DNA from 4 places in the Geodermatophilus sp. SYSU D01106 genome. Region 3 is predicted to be linked to each of the others. Evidence: riboswitches for the same ligand, from Rfam matches in the RefSeq annotation. Region 3 holds a riboswitch; each other region holds the start of a gene.
The links. A riboswitch is a leader RNA that binds a small molecule or an ion and turns the genes downstream of it on or off. The one in region 3 is predicted to bind cyclic di-AMP.
Positions count from the first base shown of each region.

Region 1: another riboswitch for cyclic di-AMP. It lies ahead of ACI78R_RS07000 (C40 family peptidase); the one in region 3 lies ahead of ACI78R_RS10250 (hypothetical protein).
Region 2: another riboswitch for cyclic di-AMP. It lies ahead of ACI78R_RS05695 (C40 family peptidase); the one in region 3 lies ahead of ACI78R_RS10250 (hypothetical protein).
Region 4: another riboswitch for cyclic di-AMP. It lies ahead of ACI78R_RS06440 (hypothetical protein); the one in region 3 lies ahead of ACI78R_RS10250 (hypothetical protein).

Region 1 is NZ_JBJGYM010000005.1:13,407-17,554, forward strand. Features, by position in the region: gene ACI78R_RS06985 (SMP-30/gluconolactonase/LRE family protein) at 1-501, shown strand, start outside; gene ACI78R_RS06990 (hypothetical protein) at 547-1,023, opposite strand; gene ACI78R_RS06995 (hypothetical protein) at 1,248-1,400, opposite strand; cyclic di-AMP (ydaO/yuaA leader) riboswitch at 1,759-1,910, shown strand; gene ACI78R_RS07000 (C40 family peptidase) at 1,923-2,438, shown strand; gene ACI78R_RS07005 (hypothetical protein) at 2,531-2,953, opposite strand; gene ACI78R_RS07010 (TM0106 family RecB-like putative nuclease) at 2,946-4,148, opposite strand, start outside.
Region 2 is NZ_JBJGYM010000004.1:56,699-60,846, forward strand. Features, by position in the region: gene ACI78R_RS05690 (M48 family metallopeptidase) at 1-689, opposite strand, end outside; gene ACI78R_RS05695 (C40 family peptidase) at 872-1,918, opposite strand; cyclic di-AMP (ydaO/yuaA leader) riboswitch at 2,080-2,257, opposite strand; gene ACI78R_RS05700 (hypothetical protein) at 2,417-2,725, opposite strand; gene ACI78R_RS05705 (NlpC/P60 family protein) at 2,836-4,148, opposite strand, start outside.
Region 3 is NZ_JBJGYM010000007.1:166,770-170,917, reverse strand. Features, by position in the region: gene ACI78R_RS10265 (protein kinase domain-containing protein) at 1-1,129, shown strand, start outside; gene ACI78R_RS10260 (DNA-directed RNA polymerase subunit alpha C-terminal domain-containing protein) at 1,155-1,781, shown strand; gene ACI78R_RS10255 (hypothetical protein) at 1,796-2,065, shown strand; cyclic di-AMP (ydaO/yuaA leader) riboswitch at 2,218-2,372, shown strand; gene ACI78R_RS10250 (hypothetical protein) at 2,621-3,622, shown strand; gene ACI78R_RS10245 (ROK family transcriptional regulator) at 3,641-4,148, opposite strand, start outside.
Region 4 is NZ_JBJGYM010000004.1:204,709-208,856, forward strand. Features, by position in the region: gene ACI78R_RS06435 (phosphoketolase family protein) at 1-1,713, opposite strand, end outside; cyclic di-AMP (ydaO/yuaA leader) riboswitch at 1,943-2,087, shown strand; gene ACI78R_RS06440 (hypothetical protein) at 2,340-2,963, shown strand; gene ACI78R_RS06445 (PIG-L deacetylase family protein) at 2,995-3,714, opposite strand; gene ACI78R_RS06450 (DoxX family protein) at 3,711-4,073, opposite strand; gene ACI78R_RS06455 (sulfite exporter TauE/SafE family protein) at 4,098-4,148, shown strand, end outside.

The DNA.
Region 1 (4,148 bases), on a different contig from region 3:
CCCGACGGGACGGTGTCGGTCGCGGCTGAGGGGCTGCAGTTCCCGAACGGGTCGGTGATCACGCCGGACGGCGGCACGCTGGTCGTCGGCGAGACGCTGGGCAACCGGTACACGGCGTTCGACCTCGGCGACGACGGGTCGCTGACCAACCGGCGGGTGTGGGCGTCGCTCGGGCCGGAGGTCACCGGGCGCACCGTGGACGAGGTGCTCGGGCAGCTCGCCGTCGCCCCGGACGGCTGCGCGCTCGACGCCGACGGCTGCATCTGGGCGGCGGACGCCGTCGGCGGGCGGGTGGTCCGGGTGGCCGAGGGCGGCGAGATCGTCGACGCCGTCGCCGCGCCCGAGGGGCTGGGCGTCTACGCCTGCATGCTCGGCGGCGAGGACGGCCGGACGCTGCTCATGTGCGCGGCGCCGGACTTCTACGAGCACAACCGCGCGCCCGTGCGCGAGGCGGTGCTGCTCGCGACCGAGGTCGACGTCCCGCACGCCGGCCGGCCCTGACCGCACCGCGGCCCCGTCCCACCGGGACGGGGCCGCGGCCGGACGTCAGGGGCAGAGCTCGTCGAGCTTGACCGCGCCGAGGTCGATGGCGCCCTCGACGTCCCCGGTGACCCGCTGGCCGGGTGCGATGTTCTGGGTGCAGACCCGCCAGTTGGCGTCGAGGACCTGGTTGCGGCTGCCCAGCAGGTCGTGGGACAGGCTGAGGTAGGCGCCGTTGGTCTGGATCAGGTCCTGGGCGTCCTGCAGCGTCATGCCGACCACGGCGGGCATGAGGAAGTCCACGACCACGGGAGCCGGCGTCACCTCCGGCGTGGGGGCAGGGGCCACCGCGGGCTCGGGGGCGGGCGTCGTCGGGGCGGGCGTGGTCGGGGCCGCCGCGGACGACGTCGCCGGGGCCGACGGGGTGGAGGTGGGCGCGGGGAGGCCGGTCTCGCCGTCGTCCCCGCAGCCGGCGAGGAGGAGGCCCGTGGCGAGCAGGACGGGAAGCGCGCCGAGTCGGCGGCGGGCGGAGGACTGGTTCATGGGGCATTCCGTGGTGGTCGTGCGGACGCGCGCCGGCAGCGCCTCCCGGGGAGGTCGGCGCCGGCGTCGCGGCTAGACGCCGGCGAGCGTCACACGGGGTCGGGTCGCTGTCCGGGACGCCGGGGACCGAGCCGTCTCGGAACTGCAACGGACCGTCGCACCGGCCCCGGACGCACCGCGGCCCCCGTCCCGGGGTGGGACGGGGGCCGCGGGCGGATCAGCGGTCAGTAGGCGCGGCCGCCGGTGCCGCCCTTCTTCTGCTTGGCCTGGAAGTCGCGGACGAACTGCTTGATCTTCGCCTGGTTCTGCGGCTTCTTGAGCTCCTGCACGACCTTCGCGGCCACGCCGGAGGCGATGAGGTTCCTCATCATTCCCATGGGGTGCTCCTCTCTCTCGATCCCCCGTTCCGTGCCCCGTCAACGCGTCCGGCAACCGCCACGTCCCCACGCTCGGAGACCGCCCGTCCGTGGGCGGCTCCTGACACCGCGTGCGGACGCACCGCGCCGTCCTTTCTCGTGGGGCACGGCGTGTCCCCGCGCGTCCGCGGTCGCGCGTCGCGGGCTCCGGAGAGGCATCTGCGGTGGTGGCGGTGGCGTGTCGGATGGGCGGCCGCCGTCAAGTCCACGGTCCGGGACCGGGCGTGGCGCGTCCCTCGGGCGGTTGTGACGGTCCGCGGCCCTCCCTACCGTTCCCGCTGGTCCTGGCCGGGCCCCCGTCACGAACCCGTGTGACACCCGCCGGACCACGCCGAACCGGACGCCGGCAGCCAGCCGCCCTCCGGACCGGGGACCCATCGAGTCCCAGGGGTGAAGCGCGACCTCTCGCGCCGGGCGACTCCCCCGCCCGAACCCGTCAGCTAACCCGGTAGGCGACCGTGGAGAACAGGAGAACCGTCGTCCATGACGACTGCACGCACGCCCCTCGCCCGTCGCTCGTTCCGCGGCATCGCCGTCGCGGCCATCGCCGGAGCCGGCATCGCGCTCTCGCCCCTCCCGGCCTCGGCTGCCGCAGGCGGCGGCGGTGGTGGCGGGGTCGTGGCGGCGGCCCCGGTGGCCGCTCCGAACGGCGTCGCCCAGGCGGCCGTCGACACCGCGCTCGCGCAGCGCGGCGACATGTACCAGTACGGCGCGACCGGTCCCGACCGGTTCGACTGCTCCGGGCTGACCAGCTTCGCCTACCGCGCGGCCGGCGTGGAGATCCCCCGCACCTCGCGGGCCCAGTCGACGTTCGGCACCCCGGTGGCGAAGTCCGACCTCAAGCCCGGCGACCTGGTGTTCTTCTACAGCCCGGTCTCGCACGTGGGCATGTACATCGGCAACGGCCAGATGGTGCACGCCTCCACCGCCGGCAAGCCGGTCGCGGTCGTGAACCTCGACTCGATGACCGGCTACCAGGGCGCCCGCCGGGTCGCCTGACGGACGGACGGCGCCCCGGTCACCGCCGACCGGGGCGCCGTCGTCGGTCCCCAGAGGGCCTTTGTCGCGCTATCGGCCCCTCCCGGGCCCGCTCAGTACGTGACGCCGAGGTGGCGCTCGGCGCAGCGCATGCACAGGCCGGTGTTGTCGTGCACGTGCTCGCGGGCGTTGACCTCGCGGCACACCGGGCACCAGCGGAACGTCCGCCGGCGACGGCGGGCGACCTCCTCCGCGGCCTCGGCCAGCATCGCCCGCTCGTAGACGACCTCGTCGGAGCCGAAGCCGCGCTCGGCCGCGAACTCCCACACCAGGTCGTCGCCCGACCAGCGCGGCTCGGGGCGGGCCAGCGTGAAGCCGAACCCGTCCCAGCCGACGGCGACCTGCACCGGACGCCCGCTCACGAACCAGCGCTCGTGCGGCGGCCCGGCGACCTCAAGCCAGCCGTCCCCCAGCGCCCGCACCAGCACGTCCGCGCCGACGCCGAGCAGGCCCGCGAGCTCCGCGGTGTCAGACACCGGCCAGCTCGGCCAGCCGGCACATCGCGTTGACCTGCCGCAGCTGCTCCGGCGTCCGCACCTGCGCGTCGAGCAGCAGCGGGCTCATCACCACGACCGCCAGCGCCTTCGCCCGCGACACCGCCACGTTGAGCCGGTTGAGGTCGTAGAGGAACGAGACCCCGCGCGGCGCCTCGTCGGCCGAGGTCGACGTCGTCGAGTAGACGACGACCGGCGCCTCCTGCCCCTGGAACCGGTCCACCGTGCCGACCCGCGCACCGTCGGGCAGCAGCGAGCGGATCAGCGCCACCTGGTTGTTGTAGGGGGCGACGACGAGCACGTCGTCCGGGCCGATCGGCCGCTCGGCGCCCTCGGCGTCGACCCAGCCGACGCCCTGCAGCGACCGCCAGACGGCGGCCACCTCGGCGGCCTCCTCCGTGGACGACGCCGAGGCCGGCACCGTGTGCGCCACCGACCGCACCGCCAGCCCGCTGCCGGACACCAGCCCGCCCGGCCGCACGGTGATCCGCTCGCGCAGCGCCGCCGACTCCAGGCGGCCCTCGTACGCCAGGTCCGACACGAACCGCGTCAGCGCCGGGTGCATCCGGTAGGTCGTGTCGAGGAAGATGCCGCGGCCCTCGGGCACGGTCGGGTGCCCCTCGAGCAGGTGCTCCAGCGCCGACAGCCCCGAGTCGCCGGGGTGCACGCCCTGCGAGGGCTGGGCCAGCTGCTGCGGGTCGCCGAGCAGCACCAGCGACTTCCCGGCCCGCGCCACCGCGACCGCGTTGGCCAACGAGAACTGCCCCGCCTCGTCGACGACGAGCACGTCGACGGCCTCGGCCAGGTCAGGCTGGGTCCAGAACCACGCCGTCCCGCCGACGAGCCGCACGTCGCCGTCGACGAGCCGCCGGGCGACGTCCTTGCCGTCCTTCGACCACTCGACGCCGGGCGCGCCGCACGCCTGGTGCTCGTCGCACTTCTGCAGCGCCGGCCGGTCGACGGCCGACAGGACGTTGCCGATGACGGCGTGCGAGGTGGCCGTGACGCCGACCTTCTTGCCGGCGTCGAGCAGCGCGCGGATGAGCATCGACGCCGCCCGGGTCTTGCCGCTGCCGGGCGGGCCCTGGACGGCGAGCACCTCGCCGTCGAGCCGGAGGCCGATCCGGACGACGGCGTCGCCGGCCTGCTCGTCGGGACGGCGGCGGCAGTCGGCCGG
Region 2 (4,148 bases), on a different contig from region 3:
CCGGCCGGGAGCGACGCGAAGCTGTTGAACGCCGGCTCGATCACCACCGGGTAGAGGAAGGAGCCGGTGACCACGAGCGCGGCGGCGCCCGCCGACGCCCACGCCCACCAGGTGCGCGGCGCCCACCGGGCCAGGGCGACCAGGGCGAGCAGCCCGAGCGCGGTCAGGCCGGCGTCGATGGCCGTGTTCACGGCGACGTCGCGCAGCCACAGCCCCCACGACCGGGTGGACAGGCCGTAGCGGTGCCGGACCACCTCGCCGTACGCGCTGATCGGCAGCGTGGCCAGCCGCCCGGCGAGCAGCAGGACCACCGTGGCGGCCAGGACGGTCAGCGGCCACCGGCGGCCGTCGGTCCGGCCGAGCGCGCCGACCAGCCGGCTGCCGAGGCGGGTCAGGCCGAACAGGGCGGAGACGGCCAGGCCGAGCAGGAGGTTGGCCAGCGAGGCGGGACGCAGGTCGGCGGCCAGCGCCTCGGCGCGGCGCACCACCTCGGCGGGCAGCCCGGCGTCGTCGCTGACCGGTGTGGCCCCGCCGGGCGGGGGCGGCAGCACGGTCCACGGCGTCCGGACGGCGACCACGACGACGAACGCCGCCCCGAGCACCGCGGCGACGACGAGGGCGGCGCGGCGGGCGGTCCAGCGGCGGGCCGGCGCGGGGCCGGTGCGGTCCTCCTGGCGGGCCCTGCTCACGCCGCCGCCCAGCCCACCCGGCCGATCCTAGGCGGGCGCCGGGACGGTCGGCCCGGGCCCCGGACGCGGCGAGGGCCGGGGACCCGTGCTGGGTCCCCGGCCCTCACCGGCGAGGTGCTGGAACGGCACCCTCCCGGGTCCCGCGCCGAGCTCGCGAGGCGTGGGGAGGAGGGGGTCCTTCGTCAGGCGATGCGGCGCATGGCGGTGATGCCGCCCATCGAGTCGACCGACACGACCTTCACCGGCACGCCGGAGGTGGAGGCGTGCACCATCTGGCCGTTGCCGATGTACATCGAGACGTGGCTGACCGGGCTGTAGTAGAAGATCAGGTCGCCCGGCTGCAGCTGCGACCGCGTGACCGCGGTGCCCATCTGCGACTGCATGCGGCTCGAGTGCGGGAGGCTGATCCCGGCCGCCGCGTAGGCGTACTGGGTCAGGCCCGAGCAGTCGAAGGCGTTCGGCCCGCCGGCGCCCCACACGTAGGGGTCGCCGACCTGCGCCAGCGCGGTCTGCACGGCGGCCTGCGCGGCGCCGCTGCCGCCACCGGCCGCCGCCACCGGGGCGGGCTGCGCCGCCGCGGCCCGACCGGCGGCCTGCGCGACCGGAGCGCTCTCGCCGGTGCTGCCACCGGCCGCCGCGGGAGCCGCGGCCTGCTCGGCCTCGCCGGCCTGCTGGGCGGCCAGGGCGGCCGCCTGCTGGGCGGCGGTCAGCGCGGCGAACTGCGCCTGGTAGTCGGCGATGTCCTCCTCGAGCCGCGCCTCCTGAGCGCTGAGGTCGTCGAGGGTGCGCTGCGCGTCGGCCTCGGCGGCGTCGGCGTCGGACTGCGCCTGCTGGGCGGCCGCGGCAGCCTCCCCGACCTCGGCGAGCACGTCGGTGGTGTGCCCGGCGATCTGGTCGAGGGTGGCCAGCGAGTTGACGAAGTCGTCGGCGGAGTCGCTGGTCATCAGCAGCTCGAGGCCGGCGAAGGTGTCGTTGCCGCCGGTCCACGCGGTGCGGGCGACCTCGCGGATCTGCCCGTCGAGGGCCTGCAGCTGGGCCTGCGCGTCGGCGAGCGCCTGGTCGGCGGCCGCGGCGGCGGCCTGCTGCTGCAGGACGGTCTCGCGGGCCTCGTTGACCTGCTCGGAGACGGCCTCCAGGCGGCGGCCGGCGTCGGCGGCGAGCTCGGCGGCCTGCTCCGGCGTGGTGGCCCGCTCCGGGTCGGCCACGGCGGTGCCGGGCAGGAGCGTCACGGTCAGCGCGGCGGTGGTGCCGACCAGCGCGACGCGGCCGAGGAGACGGCGGCGGGAGGGGCGGTGCGCCCCCGCGACACGGGCGGTGCTGCGGGACGCGGACTGTTCACGGGCATGCCCCAGGGAGGGGCGGGGGGTCGCCACGGGCGGCGGCTCTCCGTTTCTTCCTCAGCTACCGCCTACCGAGTTAGCTGACGGGTTCGGGCTGGGAAGACGTGCCCTATCTCTGGACCCCGGCGGACCGGTGTCCGTGAGAACTCACCCCAGTGCTGCGGTGGGTCCCCGGCTCACCTCGCGCACACCCGGGGGCGGCGTCCGGTGACTCGGCGGTGACCGGCCGAGGTCACCTCGCAGTGGGTGACGACCACCCGGCCGGACGCGGCCACAGTACGGACGTGATGCAGATGTGACAAACGCGGACCCCGGGAACTGTGAGAACACACACGGTGAGCAGTCGCGCCACTCCGGTGCGTGCCCGCCCGGGCCGTCACCTGCGTCTCAGCCGGTGCGGCGGCGCCCACCCGGCCGGGCCTCCCCCGCCGGCCGGTGACGCAGCGGAGGCACCAGGCCGCCGTCGGCCAGGGCGCGCACGGCGCGGCGCTCCACGTCGTCGAGGTCGACCACCACGCCCGCGAGGGGCGCGGCGGCGTCGCCCGTGGCGCGGGCGGTGGCGGCCGGGACCGGCGGCACCGGCAGCAGCACGGGCGCGGTGCCCAGCTCCGCCGGCGGCGCGCCGAGCAGCACGGTGACGACGCAGTCGGCGCAGCCGGTGCCGCGCACGGTGCACGAGTCGCAGTCGATGAGCATGGCGGTGTCCCTCCGGTGCCCCGCCGCGCGCCCGGGAGACCGGGCGACGGACGGGACGGGTCTCCCTGTCGGTTGGCCGGCACGCTAGGGACGGCCACCGACAGTCCGGCTCAGCTGCCCGCGTACTCCCAGTGCCAGGGCTCCTCGCGGCCGTTGCCCGGGTCGGCCCACGTGGGGTGCAGCCAGCCGAAGCGGCCGGCGTTGGCGACCATCCACGCGTACTGCGGGGTGCCGAAGGTGTCGATGCCGCCGCACAGGTCCACGGCCAGGCCCCAGCCGTGGTTGCTGGTGCCGGGCACTGCCGCGAGCGCCGGCTTCTCCCCGTAGAGCCGCACCTGCGAGGCGTAGGTGCGGTAGGAGTCGGTGATGCAGAGCGGCCCGCCGAACGCCGTCGCGTACGCGGCGCTCAGCGCCCGCCAGGCCGCCGCGGCGTCGCAGCGCAGCGCGTGCGAGCCGACGCCGATCGGGCACAGCGCGCTGGGCGGGATCAGGCCGTTGGGGTAGCCGCCCCACGAGCGCCCCCCGACGGAGCTCGGCGGGTAGACCGTGTTGCCGCACTCCACGCGCAGTGCGCCGCCGGTCGGGCCCGGCGGGGCCACCTCCGCGCGCGGGCCGAGGCTCGGCCGGCCGACGTGCAGCACCTGGTCGGCCGGCAACCGGCGGACGACGACCGCGCCGGCCCGCCCGTCGGCGGCCAGCATCGTCTGCCCGTCGAGGGCGATGCCCACGTGCCCGAGTCCCGACTCCGGCGTGCCGAGGAACACCAGGTCGCCGGGCAGCACGTCGGCGAGGTCGACCGGGGTCGTTCCCGCGAACAGCCCCGCCTGGTCGCCGGGCAGGTCGATCCCGGCGTCGCGGTAGACCGTCGACACCAGCGACCCGCAGTCCCAGGAGTCGGGCCCCGCCGTGCCGGGCGCGTACGGCCGGCCGAGGGCGTCCATCGCCGCGGTGACGGCGGCCAGCGTCTCGGCCGGCAGCACCAGCAGCGACGTGGGCTCCCGCGGGGACTGCGCCGCCCCGCGCTGGGCGCCGCCGGCCGCGGCGCCGACCGGCAGCAGCCCGCCGGGCAGCCCGGCCGCGGGGTCGAGCAGCACCGACGCCGGCGGGGCCGCGACCCCGGCCGCCGCGAGCTGGTCGAGGTACGCGCGCCAGTTGGCGGCCGTCTGGCGGTTGACGTCGGCCTGCTGGCGCTGCAGGTCCGACAGCTGCCGGTCGACGTCGCCGAGGGCCACGTCGAGCTCGTCGGTGACCGCCTCCGCGCTCGCCTGCAGCTCGGCCACCTGGCCGGACAGCCGGTCGGCCCGCTTCTGGGCCTCGGCCAGCGCGGCCTCGGCCGCCGTCCGATCGGCCACCGCGGCCCGGCGCTGCTGCTCCGCGGCGGTCACGGTGGCGGCGGTGTGGTCGTCGACGGCCTCGAGGTAGC
Region 3 (4,148 bases):
GCCCTTCGAGGGCACCAACCCGGTCGCCGTGGCGCTCAAGCAGGTGCGCGAGCAGCCCGAGCCGCTGCCCGAGGACGTGCCGCCGGTCGTGCGCTCCCTCATCGGCGCGGCGCTGGTGAAGGACCCCGCCGAGCGGCCGGCCGACGCCGACGCCTTCCTCACCGCGGTGCAGGAGACCATCGAGGAGACCTCCGGCTCGACCGCCGTCGGGGCGGGCCCGCCGACCAGCCCGGTGCCCGCCCTCCTGCCGGCCGGCGACGACGTGCGGGAGCCGCCCAGCCGGCGCCGCGGCGTCCTGCTGCTGGCGCCGGTCCTCGCGCTGGTGCTCGCCGGCCTGCTCGCCGTGGTGCTGTGGCCCGGCGGCTCCGGCGGCGGGCAGGCCCCGGCGCAGGCCGCCGAGTCCTCGACGCCGTCGGGCGGGAGCGCCGCCGCGGCCTCGTCGGTCGTGCTGACCGCCGGCGACCACGTGGGCCGGCCGGTCGAGGACGTCGCCGCCGACCTCACCGCCCTCGGCCTCACCGTCTCCCGGGAGACCGAGCAGACGACGGCGGTCGCGCCGGGCACCGTCGCGGCGCTCGACCCCGTCGGCGTCCCGCTGCGGGCCGGCGACCGCGTCACCCTGTCCGTCGCGGCCGCACCGCCCGCCGCCGGGTCCCCGGCCGGGCCGGCGCCCGCCGAGGACACCGCACCGGCGCGGGAGCCGGCGCCGTCGGACACCGCCGCCCCGGGCAGCGGGTCGGCGACCGCGCCGGCGGCCCCGTCCGCGACCACGCCGCCGGGGCCCGCCCCGTCGCAGCCGGCGGACACCGGCACCGCGCCGTCGGGGGCCGGGGAGTCCGCGCCGGCCGGGTCGGCGCCGGGGGAGTCGGCGCCGGCGCCGGAGGAGTCCGCTCCCGCCCCCTCGGACCCGGTGGAGCCCTCGCCGACCCAGCCGGAGGCCCCGGCGCCGACGGCACCGGAGTCGTCCGAGCCGGTGGAGCCCGCGCCGTCGGAGCCCGCGCCGTCGGAGCCGGAGGCCCCCGCGCCGACGTCGCCGGGGTCCCCGGGCTCGTCGTCCGCCCCGTCGGCGGGCCCGTCCGGTCCGTCGTCGGCGGGTACGCCCGGCCCGGACACCGGTGCGGCCGGCTGACCGGCGCCGACTAGGGTCCTCCGCCATGCCGACCAGGTCGCCGGGCGCGCCGGCGGGGACGATCGCGACGCTGGACCTGCCCACCCGCGCGGTCACCGCGCTGACCCGCGCCGGCATCACCGACGTCGCCGCGCTCGCCGGCCTGTCCCGCCGGGAACTCGCCGCCGTGCCGGGCCTCGGGCCGGGGCTGGTGACCGCCATCCGCCGCGTCGTGCCCGAGCCGCCGGCGCAGCTGCCGCTGCCCTCCGAGGACGACGGCGGGCCCGCCTCGCCCGAGATCCCGTCCTTCGCCTCGCTGCGCGACCCCCGCCGGCGCACCGCCTTCGACCTGCTGGTGCCCGAGGCGCCGCCCGAGGCCCAGGCCGATGCCCAGGTCGGGGCCCCCGTCGAGGCCCGGGGCGCGGCCGCACCGGACGCCGGGGCCGCGGGCGCCCCGGAGGACGACGCGGACCCCGGCGACGACGAGCCCGAGCCGGCCCCCGCGTCCCCGCGCGCGGCGACTCCCCGGGCGGCGGCGCCCCGCCCGGCCGAGTACGCCGACCTCCTCGCCTTCGGCGTCCGGGTGGCCCGGTCCGCCGTCACGCTGCCCGCCCGGCTGGCCGTCTGGTCGGTGCGCACGCAGGCCGACTGCCTGCGCCGTCTGCTCGGCTGAACGAGGAGGATCCCGTGTCGCTGCAGCGCCGGGGGGTCGCGCGCCTGCGCGCGGCCCTGGTCGGTCTGGCCCTCGCGGCCCTCGTCCCGGTCACCGCCGCCTGTGGGGGCGAGGGCGGCGGCGGAGGCGGCGGGGACGGTGTCGAGCAGGACGAGGGCGGCTCTGGCGGCTCCAGCGGCGAGGACCAGAACGAGCCCGACGAGAACGAGTCGGACGAGAACGAGCCGGACGAGAACGAGCCGGACGAGAACGAGCCGGACGAGAACGAGCCCGACGAGGGCTGAGCCCGAGGGCTGGGTCCGCGGGACGCGAGGCGACACGCCGACGACGCGCGCGACACTCGTCACGCCGGACCGGCGCGAGATTGTCACGGGGCGATAACGACGTCTACCGTGGCGCCGTCCGACCGGTCGTCACGTCCCCGTCCGGGGAGTCCGGGCGGATGCCGCCGAGTCGCCCTCCGGGGCGAGCCGGGGACCCACCGCACCACTGGGGTGAATCCCGCGGGGCCGGACACCGTCCGCCCGCAGGTAGGGCTGCTTCCCGCCCGAACCCGTCAGCTGACCCGGTAGGCGGCCATCGGGAGAACGGAGAGCCGCCGGATGGCGCGCGCCCTCAGCACGACCGCACCACCCCCGCGCCGGCTCCGCCGCACCGGGGTGCGCCCCCGGATCTGACCGCCCCGGCCGTCCCCGACGCCGGTCCCGCGACCGCCCGGCCCCGCCCGGACGCCGGTCGCCGGCCGACCGCGTCTCGCGGACCGCCGGAGCCGCCCGCACATCCGCCACGCCGTGCCCGCCACCGGGCCGCGTGGCCGCACCCCTGGAGCACAGCCCCGCATGGACGCCCCCACCGCCGAGATCCGCACGCCGGAGCCGGCCGCCCCCACCGCGGAGATCGCCGTCCCCGCCGCGCCCCGCGGCGCCGGCCGGACCGCCCGCCGCGCCGCCCGCCCCGCCGCCCGCCGCTCCGCCGTCCGCCGCCCCGGGCTGCTGCTCGGCGTCGCCGCGGCCGGCGCGCTGGCCGCCAACCTGCTGCTCACCCCCGACCCGGCCGCCGAGGCGCAGGCCGGCACGTCGGAGTCGCTGAGCGTCGCCCAGGCGCTCGGGCTGTCGGCCGCCACCGGCCCCGCCGCCACCGAGCCGCAGACGGTGCAGCCGCAGGACATCGCGGAGCTCGGCCAGGTCGCCGCGAGCCGCGGCAGCCGCGAGGCCGCCGAGACCGCCGCCCAGCAGGCGCAGGCCGGCGCCGACCAGGCCGTCCGCGACGCCCAGGCCGCCGAGGCCGCCCGGCTCGCCGCCGAGGCCGAGGCCGCCCGCGTCGCCGCCGAGGCCGCCGCCGCCGCGGAGGCCGCCGCAGCCGAGGCGGCCGCCGCCGCGGAGGCCGAGCAGGAGTCCGCCGCCGCGTCGTCGTCCGCGTCCTCGTCGTCCGCCTCGTCGTCGGCGTCGTCGTCCGCCACCGGGACGACCGCCTCCCGGGTGGCCCGGATCAGCAACACCTCCGGCCCGGTGCGGTCGGTGGTGCAGGCCGCGGCCGACGCCGTGGTGAGCAACGTGCCCGGCGCCGCCTCGATCACCCTCGGCGGCACCCGGCCCAGCGCGGCCGACCCGGGCGGGCACCCGTCGGGCCTCGCGCTGGACTACATGGTCATGTCCGACGCCGCCCTCGGCGACGCGATCGTGCAGTACCACATCGACCACTGGTCCGAGCTCGGCGTCGACTACCTCATCTGGGAGCAGCGGATGCTGTCCTCGCCGGGCGGCTCGTGGTCGCGCATGGAGGACCGCGGCGGCGTGACCGCCAACCACTACGACCACGTGCACGTCAACTACCAGGGCTGAGCCCCGGGGCCGGTCCGCTCAGGCCGGCAGCCAGCGCACCGGGTCCTCGAGCACCGCGTCGAGGGCCCGGAGCGCCGCGCCCGTGGCCCCCGCGGCCGGCACCGCACCGCCGGCGTCGACCACCGGCCGCCGCCAGCGGGCCGACAGCACCCGGCGGGCCAGGTGCTCCTCCAGGCGCGGGCGCAGCAGGCCGGTGAGCTCGGCGAGGTGCCCGCCGAGCACGACGGTCGGGATGTCGAGGACGTTCACCACCCCGGCCAGGGCCACGCCCAGCGCCCACGCGGCGCCGTCGACCGCCGCCCGCGCGGCCGGGTCGCCGGCCTCCGCGCGGGTGCGCAGCTCGCCGGGGCCGGCGTCGGCGGGCACCCCGGCCGCGGCGAGCAGCGCCAGCCGGCCGGCGTAGCGCTCCAGACAGCCGGTGGACCCGCACGGGCACGCCGGTCCGGCGGGGTCGACGCAGACGTGCCCGATCTCGCCGGCCCAGCCCGAGCTGCCGGTCATCACCCGCCCACCCAGCACCGCGGCG
Region 4 (4,148 bases), on a different contig from region 3:
CGCGTCCGGCGGCAGGTACACCCGGATGACGTCGGCCTTCTTGTTGACGACGTGGTCGATGAAGCCCGGGTCCTGGTGCGAGAAGCCGTTGTGGTCCTGCCGCCAGACGTGCGAGGTGAGCAGGTAGTTCAGCGACGCGACCGGCCGCCGCCACGGGATGTCGTTGGTGGTCTTCAGCCACTTGGCGTGCTGGTTGACCATCGAGTCGACGACGTGGATGAACGCCTCGTAGCAGGAGAAGAAGCCGTGCCGCCCGGTCAGGAGGTAGCCCTCCAGCCAGCCCTGGCAGAGGTGCTCGGAGAGCACCTCCATCACCCGCCCGTCGGGCGCGAGGTGGTCGTCCTCGGGCTCGCGCCGCGCCATCCAGGTGCGGTCGGTGGCCTCGAGCACCGCGCCGAGCCGGTTGGAGTTGTTCTCGTCGGGCGCGAAGACGCGGAAGGTTTGCGGGTTGCCGCGCATGACGTCGCGGAGGAACTCCCCCAGCACCCGGGTGGCCTCCACCGCGCCGGTGCCGGGCTCGGGCACGGGGACGGCGTAGTCGGCGAACGCGGGCATCCGCAGCGGCTGGAGGAGCAGCCCGCCGTTGGCGTGCGGGTTGGCGCTCATCCGGCGGGGGCCCTCCGGGTGGAGGTCCCGCACGGCCGGGACGGGCGCGCCGGCGTCGTCGAACAGCTCCTCGGGGCGGTAGCTGCGCAGCCACTCCTCGAGCACCCGCCGGTGGCCGTCGTCCTCGCGCGCGTTGGCGAAGGGCACCTGGTGCGAGCGCCAGGAGCCCTCGACGCGGTGCCCGTCGACCTCCGCCGGCCCGGTCCACCCCTTGGGCGAGCGCAGCACGATCATCGGCCAGCGCGGCCGCTCGGGAACGCCGCCCTCCCGGGCCCGCCGCTGGATGTCGGCGATCTCGTCGAGGCAGCGGTCCAGCGTCGCGGCGAACTGCTGGTGCATGAGCGCGGGGTCGTCGCCCTCGACGACGTACGGCGTGTGCCCGTAGCCGCGCAGCAGGGCGTCGAGCTCGTCGGGCTCGATGCGGGCCAGCACCGTCGGGTTGGCGATCTTGTAGCCGTTGAGGTGCAGGATCGGCAGCACGGCGCCGTCGCGGGCCGGGTCGACGAACTTCGTGGCGTGCCAGCTCGCGGCCAGCGGGCCGGTCTCGGCCTCGCCGTCGCCCACGACGGCGGCGACGACGAGGTCCGGGTTGTCGAAGGCGGCGCCGTAGGCGTGCACCAGGGCGTAGCCGAGCTCGCCGCCCTCGTGGATCGAGCCGGGCGTCTCCGGCGCCACGTGGCTCGGGATCCCGCCGGGGAAGCTGAACTGGGTGAACAGCCGCTTCATCCCCGGCTCGTCCTGCGACACGTCGGGGTAGACCTCGCTGTAGGTGCCCTCCAGCCAGGCCGACGCGACCGGGCCGGGGCCGCCGTGGCCGGGCCCCATCACGTACATGCAGTCGAGGTCGCGCGCGGCGATCGCCCGGTTGAGGTGTGCGTGGACGAAGTTCAGCCCCGGCGTCGTGCCCCAGTGGCCGAGCAGCCGCGGCTTGACGTGCTCCGGGCGCAGCGGCTCGCGCAGCAGCGGGTTGTCCATGAGGTAGATCTGGCCGACCGACAGGTAGTTGGCCGCCCGCCACCAGGCGTGGATGCGGGTCAGCTCCTCCTGGGTCAGCGGCCCCGCGCCGTCGGTCGCGGCGATCTCCTCGCGCGTGCTGGCCTCGGTCACCGTCGTCCTCCCGGGGGTGGTCGCGCTCGACGCCCCCACCCTGGCGGACTCCCGGGCGCGCCGCAGTCCGGCCCGGGGTGTCCGCTCGGCGAACACCCGGCGACGGGAGCCTCCCGGTCCACCGGAACTCCCCGGTCCCCGTTGCCGGGTCCCGCGGGCCTCCCTACGGTCGACCCGTCCGGACGGCCCTTCCGCCCCAGCCGGGGTGATCCGCCCGGACGCCGCCGAGTCGCGGACCACGCCTGTGGCCGCGAGCCGGGGACCCACCGCGTCACCGGGGTGAGTCCCACCGCCCGGTCCTCCCGGGAGGTGGGTAGGGCGACATCCCCGCCCGAACCCGTCAGCTGACCCGGTAGGCGGCCACGGGAGAAACGGAGAGCCGCGACACGGGGAGCGCCGTCGGCGCCTGCCCCGACGCGCCCCGCCCCCAGACACCTCGCCGCGGCCCGCGCACCCGCGCCGGCCGCCGCGCCTCCGGGATCCGGACCCGACCGGCCTCCGCACCGGCCCGACGCCGGGCTGCCGCGCGCCGTCCCGGATCCCGTGCCCTCCCCTGCCCCGGGGCGGTCCCCTGCCGAGCAGACGGCGGGACCGCGCGGGGCCACACGACAGGAGCTCTCCTCGTCATGCGCAGACACGCCCTCCGCCGCACGCTCACCGTCGGCACCGCCACCGTCGCCCTCTGCCTGGCCGGTCAGTCGGCCGCCTCCGCCGACCGTCCCTGGGACGGCGACCGGCACGACCGGGGCGGCTGGTCCGAGCACTGGTCCAGCCGCGGCGACGTCGCCCCGGCACCCGCCCCCGCTGCCGCGCCGGCCGCGGCTCCCGCACCGGCGGCGGCTCCCGCACCCGCGCCCGCCGCCGCGGCGGCCACCGCCGTCGTCGCCGTCGCCACGGACCTCACCGGGGCGCCGACCCCGACGTCGACCGCCTACAGCGCCTGGGCGCCGCACGTGCGGCCGGCCGTCGCGGAGGTCACGCAGGCCTTCGCGGTGTCCACGGTCCTCACCCGGCCCGGGCACTCCCCCACGCAGGAACTGGCCGCCGACTTCATGGTGTACGCCGACGCGGCGAAGGGGCACGCGGTCGCCCAGTTCGTCATCGACAACGCGGCACGGCTGCGCGTCGAGTACGTCATCTGGCAGCAGCGGATCTGGCTGGTCGGCGGGTCCGGCTGGCAGGCCATGGCCGACCGCGGCTCACCGACGGCCAACCACATGGACCACGTCCACGTGAGCTTCCTGCCGTGACGCCCGCCTGAGGGGTGGACGGCCGGCGCGCTCAGCCGGCGTAGAGCGCGAAGCCGGTCCTGCGCCGGCCGTCCACCTCCGGCGTCGCCATCTCGACCTGTCGCCGTGCCTGCTCCTCGACCGGGTCGTCCGACAGCGCCTCGAGGTAGCGGCGGTGCTCGGCCAGCGAGGCCACCGCCCGGTCGACGACGTCGGTGACGTCGACGGCGTGCGTCGCCCCGACCGGCGTGGCGACGGCGACCCAGCGCACGCCCCGCCACGGCTCCTGCCCGGCGAGCTCGGGGAAGATCCACTCGTTGGCGGCATCGCCCACCGCGTCGATCACGGAGCGGCCGAGCGCCCGGTGGTCGGCGCTGTTCCAGTACGCCGGGGTCACGCCCGGCGGCGTCCACGTCTCGCCGAAGTGCATCGTCACCACCAGCTCCGGCCGGTGCCGGCGGATCGCCGCGGCCAGCGACCGGCGCAGCTCCAGTCCCTCCACGAGCCGGCCGTCGGGGAACCCGAGGAACTCGACCCCCGTGACGCCGACCACCGCCGCCGACGCCCGCTGCTCCCGCTCGCGCAGCGGCCCCGCCTCCCCCGGCGGCAGCCCGGCGATGCCGGCCTCCCCGCGGGTGGCCAGCAGGTACCGGACGTCCCGCCCGGCGTCGGTCCACACGGCGACGGCGGCCGCGCACCCGTACTCGACGTCGTCGGGGTGGGCGACGACGACCAGCGCGCGCTCCCAGTCCGTGGGGAAGGGCTCGGTCACGCCCGGCCCCGGGCCACCCGCAGCGCCGCGCCGATCATCGGCGCCTGCAGCGGCAGCCGCAGCACCCCGGCGGCCAGCAGCGCCGGCCGCCCGCGGGCGATCCGGAGGTGGTGCAGGTGCGCCGGCACGAACGACGCCAGGAGCCCGGCCGCGGCCCAGCCCCCGGCCCGGCGGGTAGGCGGCGCGGCCAGGAGCGCCGCGGTGGCCACCTCGGCCACCCCGCTGCCGAGCACCCAGGAGCGGGCGTCGCCGAGCTCCGGGGGCACCAGCCACTCGTAGGTCCGCGGCCGCACCAGGTGCAGCACGCCGGATCCGCCGAGGGCGGCGGCCAGCCAGGTCGCCGGGGCGGGGAGGCGCATGGCGCCACCGTAGGCTCCCGCCCCGTGTCCGCCGCCGACCTGGTCATCGCCGCGGCGGTCTCCCTGCTCGCCGGC